Regions from separate parts of the Pseudomonas sp. GW821-FHT09E04 genome, predicted to be linked through region 2. Evidence: predicted binding sites of a transcription regulator. Region 2 holds the regulator's gene; the other holds the start of a gene.
What was found. Region 2 encodes sigma-54, which starts transcription at its own class of promoters, with help from an activator protein. Its sites were predicted from a motif close to ANTGGCATNNANNTTGCTNT; they were not measured.

Region 1 (10,196 bases), on a different contig from region 2:
TTGATCCGCGCCAGCACCGCTTCACGCTGCTGCGCAGACATTTGCCCGCGAGCGACTTTCTTGTCCAGCAGCGCCGCCGAATGCGCCTTGCCCTTTTCGGCGGCAGCAAGGTTGATGTCCTTGAGCACTACGTCGATCCCGGCCGAGGCGCTGACATAGGCGATGCCGGCGCCCATCATGCCCGCCCCGAGGACGCCCACGCGTTTCGTCACGTAAGGTGCAAAACCCTGCGGGCGCGAACCGCCGGCATTGATTTCATTGAGCTGGAACCAGAAGGTACCGATCAGATTTTTCGAGATCTGGCCGGTGGTCAGCTCGGTGAAGTAGCGAGTTTCGATCAGGTGTGCGGTGTCGAAATCCACCTGCGCGCCTTCCACCGCCGCGCAGAGGATCTTTTCCGGCGCCGGCAACGTGCCCTGGGTTTTGCTGCGCAGGATCGACGGCGCAATCGCCAGCATTTGCGCGACTTTCGGGTTCGACGGTGTGCCGCCGGGAATCTGATAGCCCTTCACATCCCAACGCTGCACGGCCGCAGGGTTGGCCACAATCCAGGCCCGGGCCTTGGCCAGCAGCTCATCGCGATCCGCCGCCAGTTCATCGATCAAACCGGCCTGCAACGCCTGCTGCGGACGGACTTTCTTGCCTTCGAGCAGATACGGCAGGGCTTTTTCGATGCCGAGCATGCGCACCATGCGCACCACTCCGCCGCCGCCCGGCAACAGGCCGAGGGTCACTTCCGGCAGGCCGAGCTGCACCGAAGCATCGTCCAGCGCCACGCGGTGGTGGCAGGCCAGACAGATTTCCCAGCCTCCGCCGAGCGCCGCGCCGTTGATCGCCGCGACCACCGGTTTGCCGAGGGTTTCCAGGGTGCGCAATTGGCCCTTGAGGGTCAGCACCATGTCGTAGAAAGCCTTGGCTTCAGGCTTGCCGACCTTGATCAGTTCATTCAGGTCGCCGCCGGCGAAGAAGGTCTTTTTGGCCGAAGTGATGATCACCCCGGCGATGTCATCTTTTTCCGCGAGCAGTCGGGCGACGCTGTCAGCCATGGCTTCGCGGTACACCGCGTTCATGGTGTTGGCGCTCTGGCCCGGCATGTCGATGGTCAGAAGGACGATGCCGTCCTGGCCTTTTTCGTAACGAATGGCTTGGGTCATGACAAGATTCCTTGGGTCAGAGGCGTTCGATGATGGTGGCGATGCCCATGCCGCCGCCGACGCACAGCGTCGCCAGGCCATAGCGCAGGCGCCGAGCTTCCAGTTCATCGAGCAAGGTGCCGAGAATCGCGCAACCGGTGGCGCCCAGCGGATGGCCCATCGCAATCGAGCCGCCATTGACGTTGACCTTGTCCGGGTCGACGGCCATGTCCTTGATGAATTTCAGCACCACCGAGGCGAACGCCTCGTTGACTTCAAACAGGTCGATGTCTTCCACCCGCAGCCCGGCCTTGGCCAGCGCCTTGCGTGTGGCCGGCGCCGGGCCGGTGAGCATGATGGTCGGGTCGGTGCTGGTGACCGCCGTGGCGACAATCCGCGCCCGAGGTTGCAGGCCCAACGCCCGGCCCTTGGCCTCGGAGCCGATCAGCATCAGCGCCGCGCCGTCGACGATCCCCGAGCTGTTGCCCGGCGTGTGCACATGGTTGATGCGCTCGACATGACTGTAGACCCGCAGCGCCGTGGCATCGAAACCCATCTGGCCGATCATTTCGAAACTCGGCTTGAGCTTGCCCAAGCCTTCGAGGGTCGACTCGGCGCGAATGAACTCATCGTGATCGAGCAGGATGATGCCGTTCTGGTCCTGCACCGGCACCAACGACTTGTTGAACGAACCGTCGGCCCGAGCCCGGGCGGCTTTTTGTTGCGAGTGCAGCGCGTAGGCATCGACGTCCTGACGGCTGAAGCCTTCAAGGGTGGCGATCAAGTCAGCACCGACACCTTGAGGGGTGAAATGGCTGTGCAGGTTGGTCTGCGGGTCCAGCGCCCAGGCACCGCCATCACTGCCCATCGGTACGCGGGACATGGATTCGACACCGCCAACCACCACCAGGTCTTCGAACCCGGAGCGCACTTTCATCGCCCCCAGGTTCACCGCTTCCAGGCCCGAGGCGCAGAACCGGTTGATCTGCACGCCGGCAACGCTGACGTCCCAATCGGCCACCTGCACGGCGGTTTTCGCGATGTCCGAGCCTTGATCGCCAATCGGCGTGACGCAACCGAGCACCACGTCATCGACCTGGCTGGTGTCCAGCGAAGTGCGTGCCTGCAAAGCGGTCAGCAGCCCGGCCACCAGGTTCACCGGTTTGACGCTGTGCAGCGAACCGTCGGCCTTGCCCCGGCCACGGGGCGTGCGTAACGCGTCGAAAATCAAAGCTTGGGTCATGGCGTTCTCGAACCTGTGCGGTGAGTGAAATTCGTGCCTCCACTCTTGGCCGGGACGGTCACGGATTCAATGACCACAGCGCTCAATGACGTTGACGCGCACGCTCAGACGGACGGTCATTCCCGACCAGGTTAACCGGTTCAGGTCAGCGAGCTGTCTAGCAAAAGGGCGGCAAAGAAGCTGGCAATGGGCCTCATGCCTTTTTAATCGCGTTCAGCAGCAAATACATATGAAATGGATCTAAGCCAAGCGTGACGCGGGCCCTAAGGTGAACATGTACGTCGTTGTCGTCGGGTTTTGCCGAGGCAGGCGTTCTTCAACAGGAAGTGCAGCGCTTGCCATCATGGATATGCAGGCAGGCATCAGGAAATAACAAAAAAGGCGGTCAAGCCATGTTCAAACAACCGAAAGTTCGTCAAGCAGGGCTCATTCTTTTCGCCACGACGCTGTTGTTGATTTTGCCGAACCTGACCAAGGTCATCGGCTGATTCAAGCGGCAGGTATTGCTCATCGCCACTGAAAATGTGACTGGCCCGCTACCCGGGCCAGCGTGGCTGTGCCAACCTTTGCGCACTTCCACGACATGGACGGCGATCAATTGAAAACGCTCATTCTGTTTGGGGCCATGCTGCTGAGCTTGCCCCTGTCTGCCGCACAGCTGGATCTGGAGCTGGGCGCGAACAGCCGCACCTGGCAGACCGAGGAATTGCTCAAGCATCCTCAGGTGCAAACCCTCACGATCAAGAATGACGTGTCCTACAAGAAGGACATGACTTATCGCGCCGTGCCGGTGGCTGCATTGCTGACCGGAATCAAACCGGACGATCACCTGCAAGCCGTAGCGCTGGATGGCTTTGCCGCCGAGCTGTCTGCCGCGCCGCTGCTGAACACTAAAGGTTCCCGCGCCTGGCTGGCCATCGAAGATCCGGCCCATCCTTGGCCGCCGCTGTCGGAAGGCAAGCACAGCGCCGGACCGTTCTATCTGGTGTGGACCGATCCGCAGGCCGGCCATATCAGCCCGGAACAATGGCCGTTCGAAGTGGCGAGCATCAAACGCATGGCGCCGGTGGCCGAGCGCTTCCCTGCCCTGTTGCCGGATCCTGCGTTGAAGGCCGATGACCCGGTGAATCAGGGTTTTGCGCTGTTCCAGAAGAACTGTCTGGCCTGCCATCGCCTAAATGGCGCGGGAGATGCGCAATTCGGACCGGACCTGAATATTCCCTACAACCCGACCGAATATTTCGGCGCGGACTTCCTCAAGCGCTACATCCGCGATCCGCAGAGTTTGCGCCAGTGGCCGCAAGCGAAGATGCCAGGGTTTACCGCCGAGGTATTGCCGGAGGCGGATCTGCAGAAGCTGGTGGGGTACTTGCAGCACATGGCCGGGCGCAAGGTTGCGCCGGCCAAGTAACCCGACTACGTCGTTTACTGCTGTTGCACCGAGATGATTGGCGCTGGTGTCGGCGACACCAGCACTTTCGCGTGCATCTGCTCTGACCCGCCGCCCCGACGCATGCCCCGCACCGGGCAGGCGTCGAGGTAATCCAGGCCCACCGCCAGTTTCAGGTGCCGCTCCGGCCGGGCCAGTTCATTGGTCACGTCAAAGCTGTACCAGGCGTCATCGATCCAGGCCTCGGCCCAGGCGTGACTGGCCAGATGCTCGCAATCCTCGCTGTACAGATAACCCGACACATACCGCGACGGCACACCGAGGCTGCGCGCGCAGGCCAGAAACGCGTGAGCGTGATCCTGGCAAACACCCGCCCGCCCGGCAAACGCCTCGGCGGCGCTGGTGTCGACTTCGGTGGAGCCAGGCTTATAGGTCATGTGCTGATTCAGGCCATGCATCAGATCGATCAGTGCATTGCGGTCGCGTCGTTGCTTGCAGGACTTCTCGGCAAACGCCCGCAGCGCCTCGTCAGCCTCGGTGAGCCGGGTGAAACGCAGGAACGGCAGCGCCGACTGGCTCTCGTGTTCCGCCTCGCGCAACTCGTCGATATCGACCTGCCCACGAGCGCCGATGATGATCGCTTCGTGGGGTTCGTCCATCGTCAGCACGTGCAGAATGTTGCCGAACGGATCGAGCTGGGCGCGCACCGGGCGCGGCAGGTCGAGCTGCCAGCTCAGCACATGCTGACGCTCACTGTCGTGAGGTGTCAGGCGCAGGTACTGGATGCTCGCCCGCACCTGATCTTCGTAGTGATAGGTGGTCTCGTGGCTGATGGAAAGTCTCATGCGGCCTCCAGATAGGAACTGTGAATGGCGTTGCCCAACTGGCGCACCAGCGGGATGAACTCGGTGAGCCAGGCGTGCAGCCCTTCCTCGAGGATTTCGTGGATGCCGGTGTAACGCAGGCGTGCGTCCATTTCCGCCGCCAGTCGTTGCGCAGGACGACCGTTGGCCCCCGGCAGTTGCGCGAGGATCTGGTCGATCTCTTCGGTGCAGGCCCGCAGCGAGCGCGGCACGTCGGCACGCAACAGCAGCAGCTCGGCGACATGCCGGGCGCCGGGCGCGTCGCGGTAGATTTCGGTGTAGGCCTCGAACGAGGACAAGGCCCGCAACAAGGCACTCCATTGGTAATAGGCGTGGGCGGTGCCGTCGCTGACCGCTTCGGCCTGATCGCCGGCCATTTCATAGCGGGCGTCTAGCAGGCGCAAAGTGTTGTCGGCCCGCTCGATGAACGTGCCCAACCGGATGAAACGAAACGCATCGTTGCGCATGATGGTGCCGTAGGACGCCCCGCGGAACAGGTGCGAACGTTCCTTGATCCACTCACAGAAACGGCTCATGCCATAGCGGCTGAGGCCCTGGTTGGCGATCCCGCGGATCTCAAGCCAGGTGGCGTTGATGTTCTCCCACATGTCGGCGGTGATCCGACCGCGCACCGCGTGGGCACTGGCTCGCGCCGCGCCGAGGCAGCTGTAGATGCTCGCCGGGTTGGCCGCGTCGAGCGCGAAGAAGTGCAGCAATCGCTCGGCATGCAGCTCGCCGTGGCGTTCCAGGTAGTCGTCCAGCGTGCCGGTGATCAGCAACGGCATCGCCAGTTCGTGCAAACCGTCGCCACGGCCGTCCTGCGGCATCAGCGACAGCGAATAGCTGACATCGAGCATGCGGGCGAGGTTTTCCGCCCGCTCCAGGTAACGCGACATCCAGTACAGATCCGAGGCAGTTCTACTTAACATGGCAGGCTTCCTTCAATCCTCGACCACCCAGGTGTCCTTGGTTCCACCGCCCTGGGATGAATTCACCACCAGAGAGCCTTCACGCAGGGCGACACGGGTCAAACCACCGGGCACAACCCGGGTTTCGCGGCCGGACAATACGAACGGGCGCAGGTCGATATGGCGCGGCGCAATGCCGTTTTCGACAAAGGTCGGACAGGTCGACAGCGACAGCGTCGGTTGTGCGATATACGCGTGGGGCTTGGCCTTGATCCGCTCGCGGAATGCATCGATTTCCGCCGTTGTCGCCGCCGGCCCCACGAGCATTCCGTAACCGCCGGAGCCCTGGGTTTCCTTGACCACCAGATCCGGAAGATTGGCCAGCACATGGGAAAGTTCAGACGGATTGCGGCATTGCCACGTCGGCACGTTCTTCAGGATCGGCTCTTCATCGAGGTAGAAACGGATCATCTCGGTGACGAACGGATACACCGACTTGTCGTCCGCCACGCCGGTGCCGATCGCATTGGCCAGCACCACATTGCCAGAGCGATACGACGACAGCAGACCCGGCACGCCGAGCATCGAATCCGGGCGGAAGGCCAACGGGTCGAGGAACGCGTCGTCGAGCCGGCGGTAGATCACGTCTACCGCTTTCGGGCCGTCGGTGGTGCGCATGAAGACCTTGTCGTCGCGCACGAACAGATCGGCACCTTCGACCAGCTCGACGCCCATTTCCCGGGCCAGGAACGCATGCTCGAAAAACGCGCTGTTGAACCGGCCCGGCGTCAGTACCACCACACTCGGGTCGTCGATGGGGCTTGAGCTTTTCAGGGTGTCGAGCAACAGGTTCGGGTAATGGTCGATCGGGGCGATGCGCTGGGCCGCGAACAGCTCGGGGAACAGACGCATCATCATCTTGCGGTCTTCGAGCATGTAGCTCACGCCGCTGGGCGTGCGCAGGTTGTCCTCGAGCACGTAATACGTGCCGTCGCCGTCGCGCACCAGATCGACGCCGGAGATGTGCGAATAGATATCGCGGTGCAGATCCAGCCCCTGCATCGCCAACTGGTATTGCTCGTTGGCCAGCACCTGCTCGGCGGGAATGATCCCGGCCTTGATGATGCGCTGCTCGTGATAGAGGTCGGCGAGGAACATGTTCAACGCCTTGACGCGCTGGATGCAGCCGCGCTCGACGATCCGCCACTCGCTGGCGGGAATGCTGCGCGGAATGGTGTCGAAGGGAATCAGGCGTTCTGTCCCTTGCTCGTCCCCGTAGAGCGTGAAAGTGATCCCGGCACGATGGAACAGCAGATCGGCCTCGCGTCGCCGCTGGGCCAACAGCTCGTCAGGCGTATCGGCCAGCCAGCGGGCAAACTCCCGGTAATGCGGGCGGACCTGGCCGCCGGCATCGTACATTTCATCAAAATAGGTGCGGATCATGCCGTACTCCTTGTCACCCCGGACATACAGGCCTTCGCAAGGCCCGTGCCATCGGCATAAACGCTTTGATTTCAATCGGTTGGATATTCACGCCACAAACACCGCACCATTCCTGTGCGGCAAATGCCCCAACCTGATCGCCCCCGCCTCATTGCGACGCAGTGCAGTCGCCTATCACCAGCATAGTCAGAGTTGATTTCACTGCCCGGCGCCGCCTGCGGATAATCCGCACATCCGCTGCGAAACGTCCCTGACGAAGTGCGCAGCCCAACTGATCCGGCTTGCCCTGGCAGCCCTACCGGCCGTAACCCTGACCGGTTTCCTCTCCTTCCGGTCTTCCCTTTCAGCCACCTCTCCCGGTGGCTTTTTTTTGCGCCGGATTCTTGTTTCAGGGTTTTGCCGGGCAATGTTCAGGGCTCAGAAACGACAACGGCCGACCCGAAGGTCAGCCGTTGCTCGACGTGTTGCGAGGGTTATCAGTTCAAACGATGGCGGTTGCGCACCTCCTGCTTCACGCCCCAGCCTTCGATGATGCCGCCCAAGGGCTCGACCACCGCCGAAAAGCCCTGTTCGAAATCGCCAATGTCGTCGTAGGTTGCGTACATCACCTTGCTCAATTCCAGGGACCACGCGCCGTCGTCGCGCGCACTGACCTGGGCATTGATGGATTCACCGCGAAACTTGCCTGCCGCCCTGCGCGCCCGCTCCTCGTCCGGGAAAATGGCGTAGAACTCGATGGGATGGAATCGGGAAAAATCGAAACCGCCTTCTTTCATGCGGCGCAGCACGCTGCTGCTGATGTCTTCTTGATAGGCTGTGCTCATGAACGTCCCCCTCGCATAGATGGATAGACTTTCCGTATTCCCTGCACCTGGCCGAACGGCTCAAGCGCTACGACAACCGTGTTGCCGGCGGGAAACAAGCATGTAGCTGACAAGACCAGACCTTAGCGATCCGTTCGCTGATCTCGCTTGCAGAGTAGCCCCAAGATAGAGCCGCTGCCAAGGCCTGGTACGTTACGGACAAGAAGATTTTCAGATGGGCGTGATGCTGCGGATTTCGATGCTGTTCTGGGTTTTCAGGCTTTTGGCGCCTGCATCGGAGGTGCGCCCTTCCAGATCGTTCAGATCCAGTGCGGCGGCGACAGGAAGGAGTCGTTCCTTGATCAATCGAGCGGCCTCATCGTCGTTGGGGCATTCCGCGCGCTCGAAGATTTCATCGACAATTTCACCGTGATCATCCACGAAAGTGACTTTCCACTTTTGCATTGGTGCCTCCTCGAACAAACCCGCAAATGGGCTCATATCTATCTCGACTTTTGTCAGGATTGATCGTTCAAAAGCTTTACACCGATGAAACATGAAAAACATTTCATCTGCGGGAACGAAGCCGCTCGCTCCCGCAGTGATAACGGCTGAGTGATCAGTCGTTGCTTGGCTTGTTCACCGCTTGCAGCACGTATTGCGGCAAGGCGAAGGCGCCGATGTGGATTTCCGGGTTGTAGTAACGGGTGACGATGCCGCTGCCGATGAAACGCTGTTGCAGGGTTTCACGGCTCAGCTTGCGGTAGGCCGGGTTGGTCGAGCCCCAGGCGAAGGTCATCGAACCGCCGATGTAGGTCGGCACGGCCGCCTGATAGAAGTGCCAGTCCGGGAACAGGCTGCGCAGGCGACCGGCGGTGGTTTTCACTTCTTCGATCTGCATGAACGGCGTGCCGTTCTGGGTCACGAGGATGCCACCCTCGTTCAGGCAGCGGTGGCAGGCCTGGTAGAAGTTTTCCGAGAACAGCACTTCGCCCGGGCCGATCGGGTCGGTGGAGTCGGAAATGATCACGTCGAACTTTTCAGTGGTGGTTGCGACGAAGCGCATGCCGTCGTCGATCACCAGGTTCAGGCGTGGGTCGTCGTAGGCGCCCTTGGAGTGGTTCGGCAGGAATTCCTTGCACATGTCGACCACGGTGCCGTCGATTTCGACCATGGTGATGTGCTCGACGCTGGCGTGCTTGGTCACTTCGCGCAGCATGCCACCGTCGCCGCCGCCGATGATCAGCACGCGCTTGGCGGTGCCGTGGGCGAGGATCGGCACGTGGGTGAGCATTTCGTGGTAGATGAATTCATCGGCTTCGGTGGTCTGGATCACGCCGTCCAGCGCCATCACCCGGCCCATGCGCGGGTTCTGGAAGATCACCAGGTGCTGGTGTTCGGTGCGCACTTCGTGCAGCAGTTTTTCCATGCGAAAACGCTGGCCGTAGCCTTCGTAGAGGGTTTCCAGGTATTCGCTGGTCTTGGTGACGGTCATGGTGAAGTGCTCCGATGAATGCGCGGGCGCCAATCGTCAGGTTCGATTGCCCGGGAAAGGCGCGCATTCTACGTTGCCGAAGATGACAGGTCGAACCTCACTTCATCGGCCCGGCACAATCCATTGGCGCGAACGGTCAGATCCGCACATTGCCCCGCGGCCCGGCAATCGCCCAGATGATCAGGCCCAGCACCGGCAGGAAGATGATCAACAGCACCCAGAGGATTTTCATCCCGGTCTCGGCACCGCTTTTCAGCACGTTGATGATCGCCCAGATGTCGAGGGCAAGAATGATCAGGCCGATCAGGCCGTTGAACGTGGAACCCATGGTGTCACTCCAGAATAGTGGCATGCACTTTTAGGATAGACGGTCGCGCGCAGGGTTCCCTTTTATTGCGCTCAGACGTGAACGGCGACCTTCAAGGCTTCCAGCGACGGCGCAGCGGCGATGCCGACTTCGGCACACAGTTCCAGCACGCGCGGCACGTCGTTGCCGTAGACCAGCACCACTTGCAGTTCGTCGTCGAGCAACTGGCTGAAGTTCATCAGCGTGTAGCCACCGTTTTCCTTGTTCATGCTGCTCATCTGCACCTGGATGCGGTTGAGTGCGGTCAGCGCTTCGGTCTTGGCCAGTTGCTTGGGCTTGAGGTTGAACTCCACGCCCGGGCCGAACGAAGCCACGATCTGCGCGAACAGGTCAACGTAGGTGTCGGCCTGGAACAGCACGGTTTCCGGCAGACTGCCGACCACGACCCATTCGCCCAAAGGAATCGGGAAAGTGTCGTCGTAGTTGATGTCCGGATTGGCGGTCAGAAAAGCGTCGGCATCGGCGTAGGCCTGCGCCGCTTCATCAGCGACCTTCTGAATCTCGTCGTCGCCCATGCAGCCGGAGCTGATTTTGCTGATGAGTTCGGCGAG
Region 2 (10,196 bases):
GCTGGCGGCGGCATGCCGGACGCTGACAGCCTGGCGATGGGCATCGCCTTGCAGGATGTGCCGGAAGGGTTGGTGATTGCGCTGGTGCTGGCCGGAGCAGGGATGTCGCGGGTCAAGGCGTTTCTGATCGGCGCGGCATCGGGGCTGGTCGAACCGGTGTTTGCACTGCTCTGTGCATGGCTGGTCAGCCTGGCGGAGTTGCTGTTGCCCCTCGGATTGGCGCTGGCGGCCGGGGCGATGTTGCTGGTGGTGACCCACGAAGTAATCCCGGAGTCGCGACGCAATGGTCACGACAAACTGGCGAGCCTGGGATTGTTGATCGGGTTCTGCCTGATGATGGTGATGGACACGGCGTTGGGATGAGAGGGGGGAGGGAAGCTTGCTCCCTCGCCACCAAAGGCTTTCAACCGCCTTCGTCGAAGTAGTTGTTGATCAGTGCCACCAAGGCATCCAGGGCTTCCTGTTCCTGATGCCCCTCGGTGCTCAGGAAGATTTTGGTGCCCTTGCCGGCAGCGAGCATCATCATCGCCATGATGCTTTTGCCATCTACCGTAGTTTCCGGGGTGCGACCCACTCTGATCGTGCAGTCGGGATACTGCCCCGCCACGCCAACGAACTTTGCCGACGCCCGGGCATGCAGGCCCAGCTTGTTGATGATTTCGATTTCCAGAGCAGGCATCGCGGTGTGAATCCTTTAGCTGAGGTCGCGGTGGCGAACCTGGACGTTCTTCAGGGTTTTCTGCAGGGCCTGACCCAGGCGTTCGGTCAGGTAGACGGAACGGTGATGTCCGCCGGTGCAGCCAATGGCAATGGTGACGTAGGCGCGATTGCTGGCAGCGAAGCGCGGCAGCCATTTGAACAGATACGCATAGATGTCCTGGAACATCTCTTCGACTTCCGGCTGTGCCGCCAGGTACTCGGCTACCGGCTCATCGAGCCCCGATTGCGCGCGTAGTTCCGGTTTCCAGTACGGGTTGGGCAGGCAGCGTACATCGAACACCAGATCCGCATCCACCGGCATGCCGCGTTTGAAACCGAACGACTCCACCAGAAACGCCGTGCCCGGCTCCGGCTGGTTCAGCAGCCGCAGCTTGATGGTGTCGCGCAACTGGTACAGGTTCAGATTGGTGGTGTTGACCTTCAGGTCGGCCAGATCGGCGATCGGGCCCAGCAGGGCCGTTTCATCGTTGATGGCTTCTGCCAGCGAACGATTGGCGCTGCTCAGCGGGTGGCGACGACGGGTTTCCGAAAAGCGCTTGAGCAGGGTTTCTTCATCGGCGTCCAGATACAGGACGTCGCACTGGATGTGCCGGCTGCGGACCTCTTCAAGCAACTCCGGAAAGCGCGAGAGATGACTGGGCAGATTGCGCGCATCGATCGATACCGCGACCAGTGGCTGAGGCAGTTCCGTATGAATCAGTGCGCGCTCCGCCAGTTCCGGGAGCAGGCCGGCCGGCAAATTGTCGATGCAGTAGTAGCCGTTGTCCTCGAGGACATCCAGAGCGGTACTTTTGCCCGAGCCGGAGCGGCCACTGACGATGATCAAGCGCATGTTTAGTGCCCGTTTTGCTCGTCCAGGACAACCTGATACAAGGCTTCGTTGGTGGTGGCGCGACGCAATTTTTCGCGTACGTCCTTGCGGTCGAGCATGCTGGCGATCTGGCGCAGCAGTTCCAGGTGCGCATCGGTGGCGGCTTCCGGGACCAGCAGCACGAACAGCAGGTCGACCGGTGCACCATCGATGGCGTCGAAATCGATGGGTGCTTCAAGGTGCATCAAGGCGCTGATGGGGGATTCGCAACCCTTGAGGCGGCAATGGGGAATGGCGATGCCGTTGCCAAAACCGGTCGAGCCGAGTTTTTCACGGGCAATCAGTGCCTCGAAGACATCTTGCATCTCCAGATCCGGTACTTCCCGGGCGATCAGGTTGGCAATTTGTTCGAGGGCTTTCTTTTTGCTGCCGCCCGGCACGTTCACGAGGGAACGGCCGGGGGTCAGGATGCTTTCAAGTCGGATCATGGGGGTGGGGGTTATCGACCGGTAGCGCCCTGAAGCAGGCTCTGGGTCTTTTCCTTATGCTTTTTGAGTTGTTTATCAAGCTTGTCGGTCAGCGCGTCGATCGCTGCGTACATATCGGTATGTTCCGCGTTTGCGACGACCTCGTTACCGGGAATATGCAGCGTGGCTTCGATTTTCTGCTTCAGCTTCTCGACGCACATCGTGACTTGCACGTTGGTGATCTTGTCGAAATGCCCCTCAAGCCTCTTGAGCTTTTGCTCAACGTACTCACGGAGAGGTTGGGTAACTTCCAGTTGGTGTCCACTGATGTTGACTTGCATACAGCTTCTCCTTCGTTGCCAGTGCATAAAGCGGCAGGCCGAAGAGCCTGCCACTGGAACGCTGTAACGTGGCTTACATCAACCGCTTGCGTTCGCTCGAAGGCGCGATCCCGAGGGATTCGCGGTACTTGGCGACGGTGCGGCGAGCCACCTGAATGCCTTGTGCCTCCAGTAAACCAGCGATCTTGCTGTCACTCAACGGCTTTTTCTGATTTTCCGCGGCAACCAGTTTCTTGATGATCGCGCGGATCGCCGTGGACGAGCATTCGCCGCCTTCGGAGGTGCTGACGTGGCTGGAGAAAAAGTATTTCAGTTCATAAATGCCCCGGGGGGTATGCATGAATTTTTGCGTGGTCACCCGGGAAATCGTCGACTCGTGCATGCCCACCGCTTCGGCGATGTCATGCAGCACGAGAGGCTTCATGGCTTCGTCGCCGTATTCAAGAAAGCCGCGCTGATGCTCGACGATCTGGGTGGCCACTTTCATCAGGGTTTCGTTGCGGCTCTGCAGGCTCTTGATGAACCAGCGGGCTTCTTGCAACTGATTGCGCATGAAGGTGTTGTCGGCGCTGGTGTCGGCGCGGCGCACGAAACCGGCGTACTGGGCGTTGACCCGCAGGCGCGGCACCGATTCCTGGTTCAGTTCGACCAGCCAGCGCTCGTTGTCCTTGCGCACGATGACGTCAGGCACCACGTATTCGGCTTCGGTGGATTCGATCTGCGAGCCGGGGCGCGGGTTGAGGCTCTGCACCAGTTCGATGACCTGGCGCAGTTCATCTTCCTTGAGCTTCATGCGGCGCATCAGCTGGCTGTAGTCGCGGCTGCCGAGCAGGTCGATGTAATCGGTGACCAGACGCTTGGCTTCCGCCAGCCAAGGAGTCTTGGCCGACAGCTGGCGCAATTGCAGCAGCAGGCATTCGCCCAGGTTGCGTGCGCCAATGCCGGCAGGTTCGAATTGCTGGATGCGGTGCAGGACGGCTTCGATCTCGTCCAGCTCGATGTCGAGCTCCGGATCGAAGGCGTCGAGAATTTCTTCGAGGGTTTCGTCGAGGTAGCCCTGATTGTTGATGCAGTCGATCAGGGTGACGGCGATCAGGCGATCGGTGTCGGACATCGGCGCCAGGTTCAGCTGCCACAGCAGGTGGCTTTGCAGGCTCTCGCCGGCGGAGGTACGGGTGGTGAAGTCCCACTCGTCGTCATCGCTGCTCGGCAGGCTGCTGGCGCTGGTCTGGTAGACGTCTTCCCAGGCGGTGTCGACGGGGAGTTCGTTGGGGATTCGCTCGTTCCATTCGCCATCCTCTAGATTGTCGACCGTCGGTGCGGTCTCCTGATAGGAGGGTTCCTGGATCTCGGTGTTGGGCTTCTGTTCGGCGTTGTCGGCCATGGGATCGGAGTTGTCGAAGTCGTCGCCGTCTTCCTGGCGTTCGAGCATCGGATTGGATTCCAGAGCCTCCTGGATTTCCTGTTGCAGATCCAGGGTCGACAATTGGAGCAGGCGGATGGCCTGTTGCAGCTGCGGTGTCATCGTCAGCTGCTGGCCCATTCTCAAGACTAGCGATGGTTTCATGGCAGGGGCTTAACACCTTATTCGCCGGCGCTATGCGCCATCCACTACAGGGCGCCGAAGCGCCAAACTTAAGCAAATTATATGCCTGAAACTGTCGTGTTTGCCTAGAGCGCTGTAACAATAAAAGCGTATAAAAGTGCGCTTCAACGTTACAGCACCCGGACGGCTGGTCGAATGCTGTCGCGCTTACAGGCGGAACTCGTGACCCAGATACACTTCCTTCACCAGATCGTTGGCGAGGATGGTCGCGGAGTCGCCTTCGGCGATCAGTTGGCCGTCATTGACGATGTAGGCCGTTTCGCAGATATCCAGCGTCTCGCGGACGTTGTGGTCGGTGATCAACACACCGATGCCCTTGGCCTTGAGGTGGTGAATGATCTGCTTGATGTCACCCACGGAGATCGGGTCGACACCGGCGAACGGTTCGTCGAGCAGAATGAACTTCGGTGCAGTGGCCAGTGCGCGGGCGATTTCCACCCGGCGACGCTCACCACCGGACAGGCTCATGCCGAGGTTGTCGCGGATGTGGCTGATGTGGAATTCCTGCAGCAGGCTTTCCAGCTCCTTGCGACGACCGGCCTTGTCGAGCTCCTGGCGGGTCTCGAGGATGGCCATGATGTTGTCGGCCACCGACAGTTTGCGAAAGATCGACGCTTCCTGTGGCAGATAGCCGATACCGGCCTTGGCGCGACCGTGCATCGGCTGGTGGCTGACGTCCAGGTCGTCGATCAGCACGCGACCCTGATCGGCCTGCACCAGGCCGACGATCATGTAGAAGCAGGTGGTCTTGCCGGCGCCGTTGGGGCCGAGCAGGCCGACGATCTGACCGCTGTCGATCGACAGGCTGACATCGCGCACGACCTGGCGGCTTTTATAGGCCTTGGCCAGGTGCTGAGCTTTCAGAGTTGCCATTACTGGGATTTCTCGTCGGTTTTCTTCTTCGGCTGGATCACCATGTCAATGCGCGGACGCGCTTCGGTGACCTTGTTGCCGGTGGCACGACCCGCGCTGGCCAGCTTTTTCACCGTGTCATAGACGATTTTCTCGCCCTGAGTGGTGTTGTTGTCCTTGTCGACGACTTTCGCCTTGTCGATCAGTACAACGCGGTTTTGCGCGGCGTGGTACTGGATGGTCACGCCCCAGCCCTGTACAGGCTTGGTGTCGCCAGCCGTCTGCAACTGCTCGAAGTAGGCAAGGTTGCCCACCGAGGTCACGACGTCGATATCGCCGGTCGGGGTGCGGGTGATGGTCACGGTGTTGCCTTTGACGATCATCGAACCCTGAGTGATGATCACGTCACCTTTATAGGTGGCAACGCCATTCTTGTCGTCCAGCTGGGCATCGTCGGCCTGAATGCGGATTGGCTGCTCTTGATCGTTCGGCAGAGCCCAGGCGCTCACGCTTCCCAGTGCTGCGCCCAGACTGAGCAAAATAGGGAGGGTTTTAACGAGCCTCATACTGTCCTCTTACGTTCGATAGCAGGTGTATCCTGCTTTCCTTCAAATACGCTTTCATTCCCACGCCGGTCGATACACCGCCAGCGCCGTCGATTCTAACGGGTTGCTGGGTCTGCGCATATTGTTGCTGCGGGAACACTGTCATGCGAGTGGAGGTGATCAGGGTGTCGCGGTTCTTTTCATCGGTGCGCTTGACGCGAACCGAGTCGATCAGCTCGACCTCGGTGCCACCGGAATTCACTTCACCGCGCTCGCTGGTCACGTGCCATGGGAAGTCGGTGCCGCGATACATGTTCAGGTCGGGCTTGGTGACCAGTGTAATGTCGGTCGCCTTGACGTGCTCGGCCTTGTCGGAAGTCATTTCGTACTGCACCTTGCCGTCTTCCAGGTATTGCAAGGTGTGGGTGTTGGTCGCGTACCAGTCGATCGGGCTCTCTTCTGCCGAGACAGGAGGCTTGTCGAGGAAGCGTTCCGGGCTGATGTTCCAGTAGCCGACCGCGCCGAAAATGGCCGCGATGCAACCGAACAGCAGTATGTTGCGAAACTTTTTGCTAAACATGGTTTGACTCACAAATACGCGTTATTGGCGGCATCGAGGCTGCCCTGGGCGCGCAGGATCAGTTCGCAGAATTCACGGGCGGCACCCTCGCCACCACGGGCCTGAGTGACGCCATGGGCGTGCTCGCGCACAAAAGCGGCAGCGTTGGCCACCGCCATCCCCAGCCCCACCCGGCGAATCACCGGCAGGTCGGGCAGATCGTCGCCGAGATAGGCGACCTGTTCATAGCTTAGGCCCAGTTGCTCGAGAAGGCCGTCGAGGACGACGAGTTTGTCTTCACGGCCCTGAAACAGGTGCGGAATGCCCAGGTTTTTCGCCCGGCGTTCGACCACCGGGGTCTTGCGACCACTGATGATGGCCGTTTGCACGCCGGCGTTCATCAACATCTTGATGCCCTGGCCGTCGAGCGTATTGAAGGTCTTGAACTCGCTGCCGTCTTCAAGGAAGTACAGGCGCCCGTCGGTGAGGACGCCGTCGACGTCGAAAACCGCCAGTTTGATGGCTTTGCCGCGTTGCAGCAGATCGGTGCTCATTTACATCACTCCTGCGCGCAGCAGGTCGGAGAGGTTGAAGGCGCCGATCGGGCGATCGTCCTCATCCACGACGACAAGCGCGTTGATTCGATGGTCTTCCATGATTTTCAGGGCCTCGGCGGCGAGCATTTCGGCGCGGGCGGTCTTGCCGTGCACGGTCATCACCTGGTCGATGGTGGCGCTGCGTATATCAATGCTGCGATCCAGCGTGCGGCGCAAGTCGCCGTCGGTGAAGATCCCGGCGAGTTTGCCGTTGGCTTCAAGAATCACGGTCATGCCCAGACCCTTGCGGGTCATTTCCATCAGTGCGTCCTTGAGCAGGGTGCCGCGTTGTACCTGCGGCAGCTCCTGGCCGGCGTGCATGACGTTTTCCACTTTCAGCAGCAGGCGTCGGCCCAGTGCGCCACCCGGGTGGGAAAAGGCGAAATCTTCGGCGGTGAAGCCGCGGGCTTCCAGCAGCGCCACGGCCAGGGCATCGCCCATGACCAGTGCGGCGGTGGTCGAGGAGGTCGGCGCCAGGTTCAGCGGGCAGGCTTCGTGCTCGACGTGAACGTTGAGATTGACCTCGGCCGCTTTTGCCAGAGGCGATTGCGGGTTGCCGGTCACGCTGATCAGCTGGATGCCTAGGCGCTTGATCAGCGGCAGCAGGGTGACGATTTCGTTGGTGGAGCCGGAGTTCGACAGGGCCAGGATCACGTCGTCACGGGTGATCATGCCCATGTCGCCATGGCTGGCTTCGGCCGGGTGCACGAAAAATGCCGGGGTGCCGGTGCTGGCCAGGGTCGCGGCAATCTTGTTGCCGATGTGCCCGGACTTGCCCATGCCGACCACGACGACACGGCCCTTGCTGGCCAGAATCATCTCGCAAGCGCGTACGAAATCGGCGTCGATATGGGGCAACAAGCCTTGTACGGCTTCCACTTCGAGGCGGATGGTGCGTTGTGCCGATTGAATCAGGTCGCTGGTTTGGCTCATGTCAGAAATCGTATAGCCCGATGAAAAGGCGGCGATTATAGCGGTTATGTTGAAAAGCCTCACGCAAGTTCGTCGTGCTTTGTCATTCCTCGTTACCAAAACCCTCTAATAGAAGCCCTGGGCCTGTCATATCGCTGAACGCGGCCGGGGAGAGGCCTTGGGCGCTTGGCCTTTGCAGTGATATAGTTCGCCGCCAGTTCGGCCTGCCCGGGATGTAGGGGCTTTCTTCAGAAAGCCAGGCGTCCGAGTGAGAGGCTGCATCGCAAGGAGTTTAGATGAGTGCCGATAACGCCTACGCGGTCGAGCTGAAGGGAGTCTCCTTCAAGCGCGGTGCGCGGAGCATTTTCAATAACGTCGATATCCGCATCCCGCGCGGCAAGGTCACCGGCATCATGGGGCCTTCCGGGTGTGGCAAGACCACGCTGTTGCGCTTGATGGGCGCCCAGTTGCGGCCTTCGCAGGGTGAGGTCTGGGTCAACGGCCAGAACCTGCCGAAGCTGTCGCGCAGCGATCTGTTCGATGCACGCAAGCACATGGGTGTGCTGTTTCAGAGCGGCGCGCTGTTCACCGATCTCGACGTGTTCGAGAACGTCGCCTTTCCCCTGCGCGTTCACACCGAATTGCCGGACGAGATGATCCGCGACATCGTCCTGCTCAAATTGCAGGCAGTCGGCCTGCGCGGCGCCATCGAACTGATGCCCGACGAGCTGTCCGGCGGCATGAAACGTCGTGTGGCGCTGGCCCGGGCGATTGCGCTGGATCCGCAGATTCTCATGTACGACGAACCGTTCGTCGGCCAGGACCCGATCGCCATGGGCGTTCTGGTGCGCCTGATCCGTCTGCTCAACGACGCGCTGGGGATCACCAGCATCGTGGTTTCCCACGATCTGGCGGAAACCGCGAGCATCGCCGACTACATCTATGTCGTAGGTGATGGCCAGGTGCTGGGGCAGGGTACGCCGGACGAGTTGATGAACTCGGACGAGCCGCGTATCCGTCAGTTCATGACCGGCAACCCCGATGGCCCGGTTCCGTATCACTTTCCAGCGACGGATTACCGCGCAGATCTTCTGGGGAAGCGCTGATGCGCAGAATTTCATTAATAGAACGCGTGCGTCGATTCGGCGAGTCAGCCATCGACGCTGTCGCGGTATTCGGTCGGGCGACCCTGTTCCTGTTCCATGCCCTGCTGGGCCGGGGCGGCATCAGCGGTGGTTTCGGCCTGCTGGTCAAGCAATTGCACTCAGTCGGCGTCATGTCGCTGGTGATCATCGTGGTGTCCGGGATCTTCATCGGCATGGTGCTGGCGCTGCAAGGCTTCAGTATTCTGTCGAGCTATGGTTCGGAGCAGGCGGTGGGGCAGATGGTTGCCTTGACCCTGCTGCGTGAACTGGGTCCGGTGGTGACGGCGCTGCTGTTCGCCGGTCGTGCCGGTTCGGCGCTGACGGCGGAAATCGGCAACATGAAGTCCACCGAGCAGTTGTCCAGCCTGGAAATGATCGGTGTGGACCCGCTCAAGTACATCATTGCCCCGCGTCTGTGGGCCGGTTTCATTTCCCTGCCGGTGCTGGCGATGATCTTCAGCGTGGTCGGCATCTGGGGCGGTTCCTGGGTCGCGGTCGACTGGCTGGGCGTCTATGAAGGCTCCTACTGGGCGAACATGCAGAACAGCGTGAACTTCTCCAGCGATGTGCTCAATGGCGTGATCAAAAGTATCGTTTTCGCCTTTGTCGTGACCTGGATTGCCGTATTCCAAGGCTATGACTGTGAGCCCACTTCCGAGGGGATCAGTCGTGCCACCACCAAGACCGTAGTGTTTGCCTCGCTGGCAGTGCTCGGCCTGGACTTTATTCTGACCGCTTTGATGTTTGGAGATTTCTGATGCAAAACCGCACCCTGGAAATCGGTGTCGGCCTGTTCCTGCTGGCAGGGATCCTGGCCTTGTTGCTGCTGGCCCTGCGGGTCAGTGGCCTGTCTCCGACGTCCACCACCGACAGTTATAAACTTTACGCGTACTTCGACAATATCGCCGGTTTGACGGTCAGAGCCAAAGTGACCATGGCCGGTGTGACCATCGGCAAGGTCACGGCGATCGATCTGGACCGCGACAGTTTCACCGGTCGGGTAACGTTGCTGGTGGACAAGAAGGTCGACAACCTGCCGACTGACTCCACAGCGTCTATCCTCACCGCTGGCCTGTTGGGCGAGAAGTACATCGGTATCAGCGTGGGCGGGGAAGAAACCCGCCTCAAGGATGGTGGAACCATCCACGACACGCAGTCGTCACTGGTACTGGAAGACCTGATCGGTAAATTCCTGCTCAATACCGTTAGCAAAGACGCCAAATGAGGAGCTTTTGAATGATCTCTACCTTGCGACGTGGCCTGTTGGTGTTGCTGGCGGCACTGCCGCTGGTGGCTAACGCCGTGGCGGCGCCTTCGGCGCACGACCTGGTTCAGGACACCACCAAACGGATGTTGGCCGATCTGGCCGCTAATAAAGAGAAGTACAAGCAGGACCCGAATGACTTCTACGCGGCGCTGAACAGCATCGTCGGACCGGTCGTGGATGCCGAGGGCATTTCCAAGAGCATCATGACGGTCAAGTATTCGCGCAAGGCAACACCGGCGCAGATGAAGACTTTCGAGGAAAACTTCAAGAAAGGCCTGTTCCAGTTCTATGGCAACGCCTTGCTCGAATACAACAACCAGGGCATCACCGTTGATCCGGCCAAGGACGAGTCGGGCGATCGCACCAGCGTCGGCA

Region 1: the regulator sigma-54 is predicted to act here: its motif matches at 7,014-7,033, upstream of AC07N4_RS14710 (circularly permuted type 2 ATP-grasp protein).

Annotation. Positions count from the first base shown of each region.
Region 1 is NZ_JBWKOR010000003.1:811,117-821,312, forward strand. It holds gene AC07N4_RS14685 (3-hydroxyacyl-CoA dehydrogenase NAD-binding domain-containing protein) at 1-1,154, opposite strand, end outside; gene AC07N4_RS14690 (acetyl-CoA C-acetyltransferase) at 1,171-2,376, opposite strand; gene AC07N4_RS14695 (c-type cytochrome) at 2,960-3,787, shown strand; gene AC07N4_RS14700 (transglutaminase family protein) at 3,802-4,611, opposite strand; gene AC07N4_RS14705 (alpha-E domain-containing protein) at 4,608-5,558, opposite strand; gene AC07N4_RS14710 (circularly permuted type 2 ATP-grasp protein) at 5,571-6,980, opposite strand; gene AC07N4_RS14715 (ribonuclease E inhibitor RraB) at 7,457-7,804, opposite strand; gene AC07N4_RS14720 (hypothetical protein) at 8,015-8,248, opposite strand; gene speE (polyamine aminopropyltransferase) at 8,403-9,278, opposite strand; gene AC07N4_RS14730 (PLDc N-terminal domain-containing protein) at 9,415-9,606, opposite strand; gene AC07N4_RS14735 (hypothetical protein) at 9,678-10,196, opposite strand, start outside.
Region 2 is NZ_JBWKOR010000002.1:855,410-865,605, reverse strand. It holds gene AC07N4_RS10450 (ZIP family metal transporter) at 1-363, shown strand, start outside; gene AC07N4_RS10445 (HPr family phosphocarrier protein) at 404-679, opposite strand; gene rapZ (RNase adapter RapZ) at 695-1,552, opposite strand; gene ptsN (PTS IIA-like nitrogen regulatory protein PtsN) at 1,555-2,019, opposite strand; gene hpf (ribosome hibernation-promoting factor, HPF/YfiA family) at 2,031-2,339, opposite strand; gene AC07N4_RS10425 (RNA polymerase factor sigma-54) at 2,413-3,906, opposite strand; gene lptB (LPS export ABC transporter ATP-binding protein) at 4,093-4,818, opposite strand; gene lptA (lipopolysaccharide transport periplasmic protein LptA) at 4,818-5,363, opposite strand; gene lptC (LPS export ABC transporter periplasmic protein LptC) at 5,350-5,922, opposite strand; gene AC07N4_RS10405 (KdsC family phosphatase) at 5,931-6,455, opposite strand; gene AC07N4_RS10400 (KpsF/GutQ family sugar-phosphate isomerase) at 6,456-7,430, opposite strand; gene AC07N4_RS10395 (ATP-binding cassette domain-containing protein) at 7,706-8,515, shown strand; gene mlaE (lipid asymmetry maintenance ABC transporter permease subunit MlaE) at 8,515-9,312, shown strand; gene mlaD (outer membrane lipid asymmetry maintenance protein MlaD) at 9,312-9,779, shown strand; gene AC07N4_RS10380 (MlaC/ttg2D family ABC transporter substrate-binding protein) at 9,791-10,196, shown strand, end outside.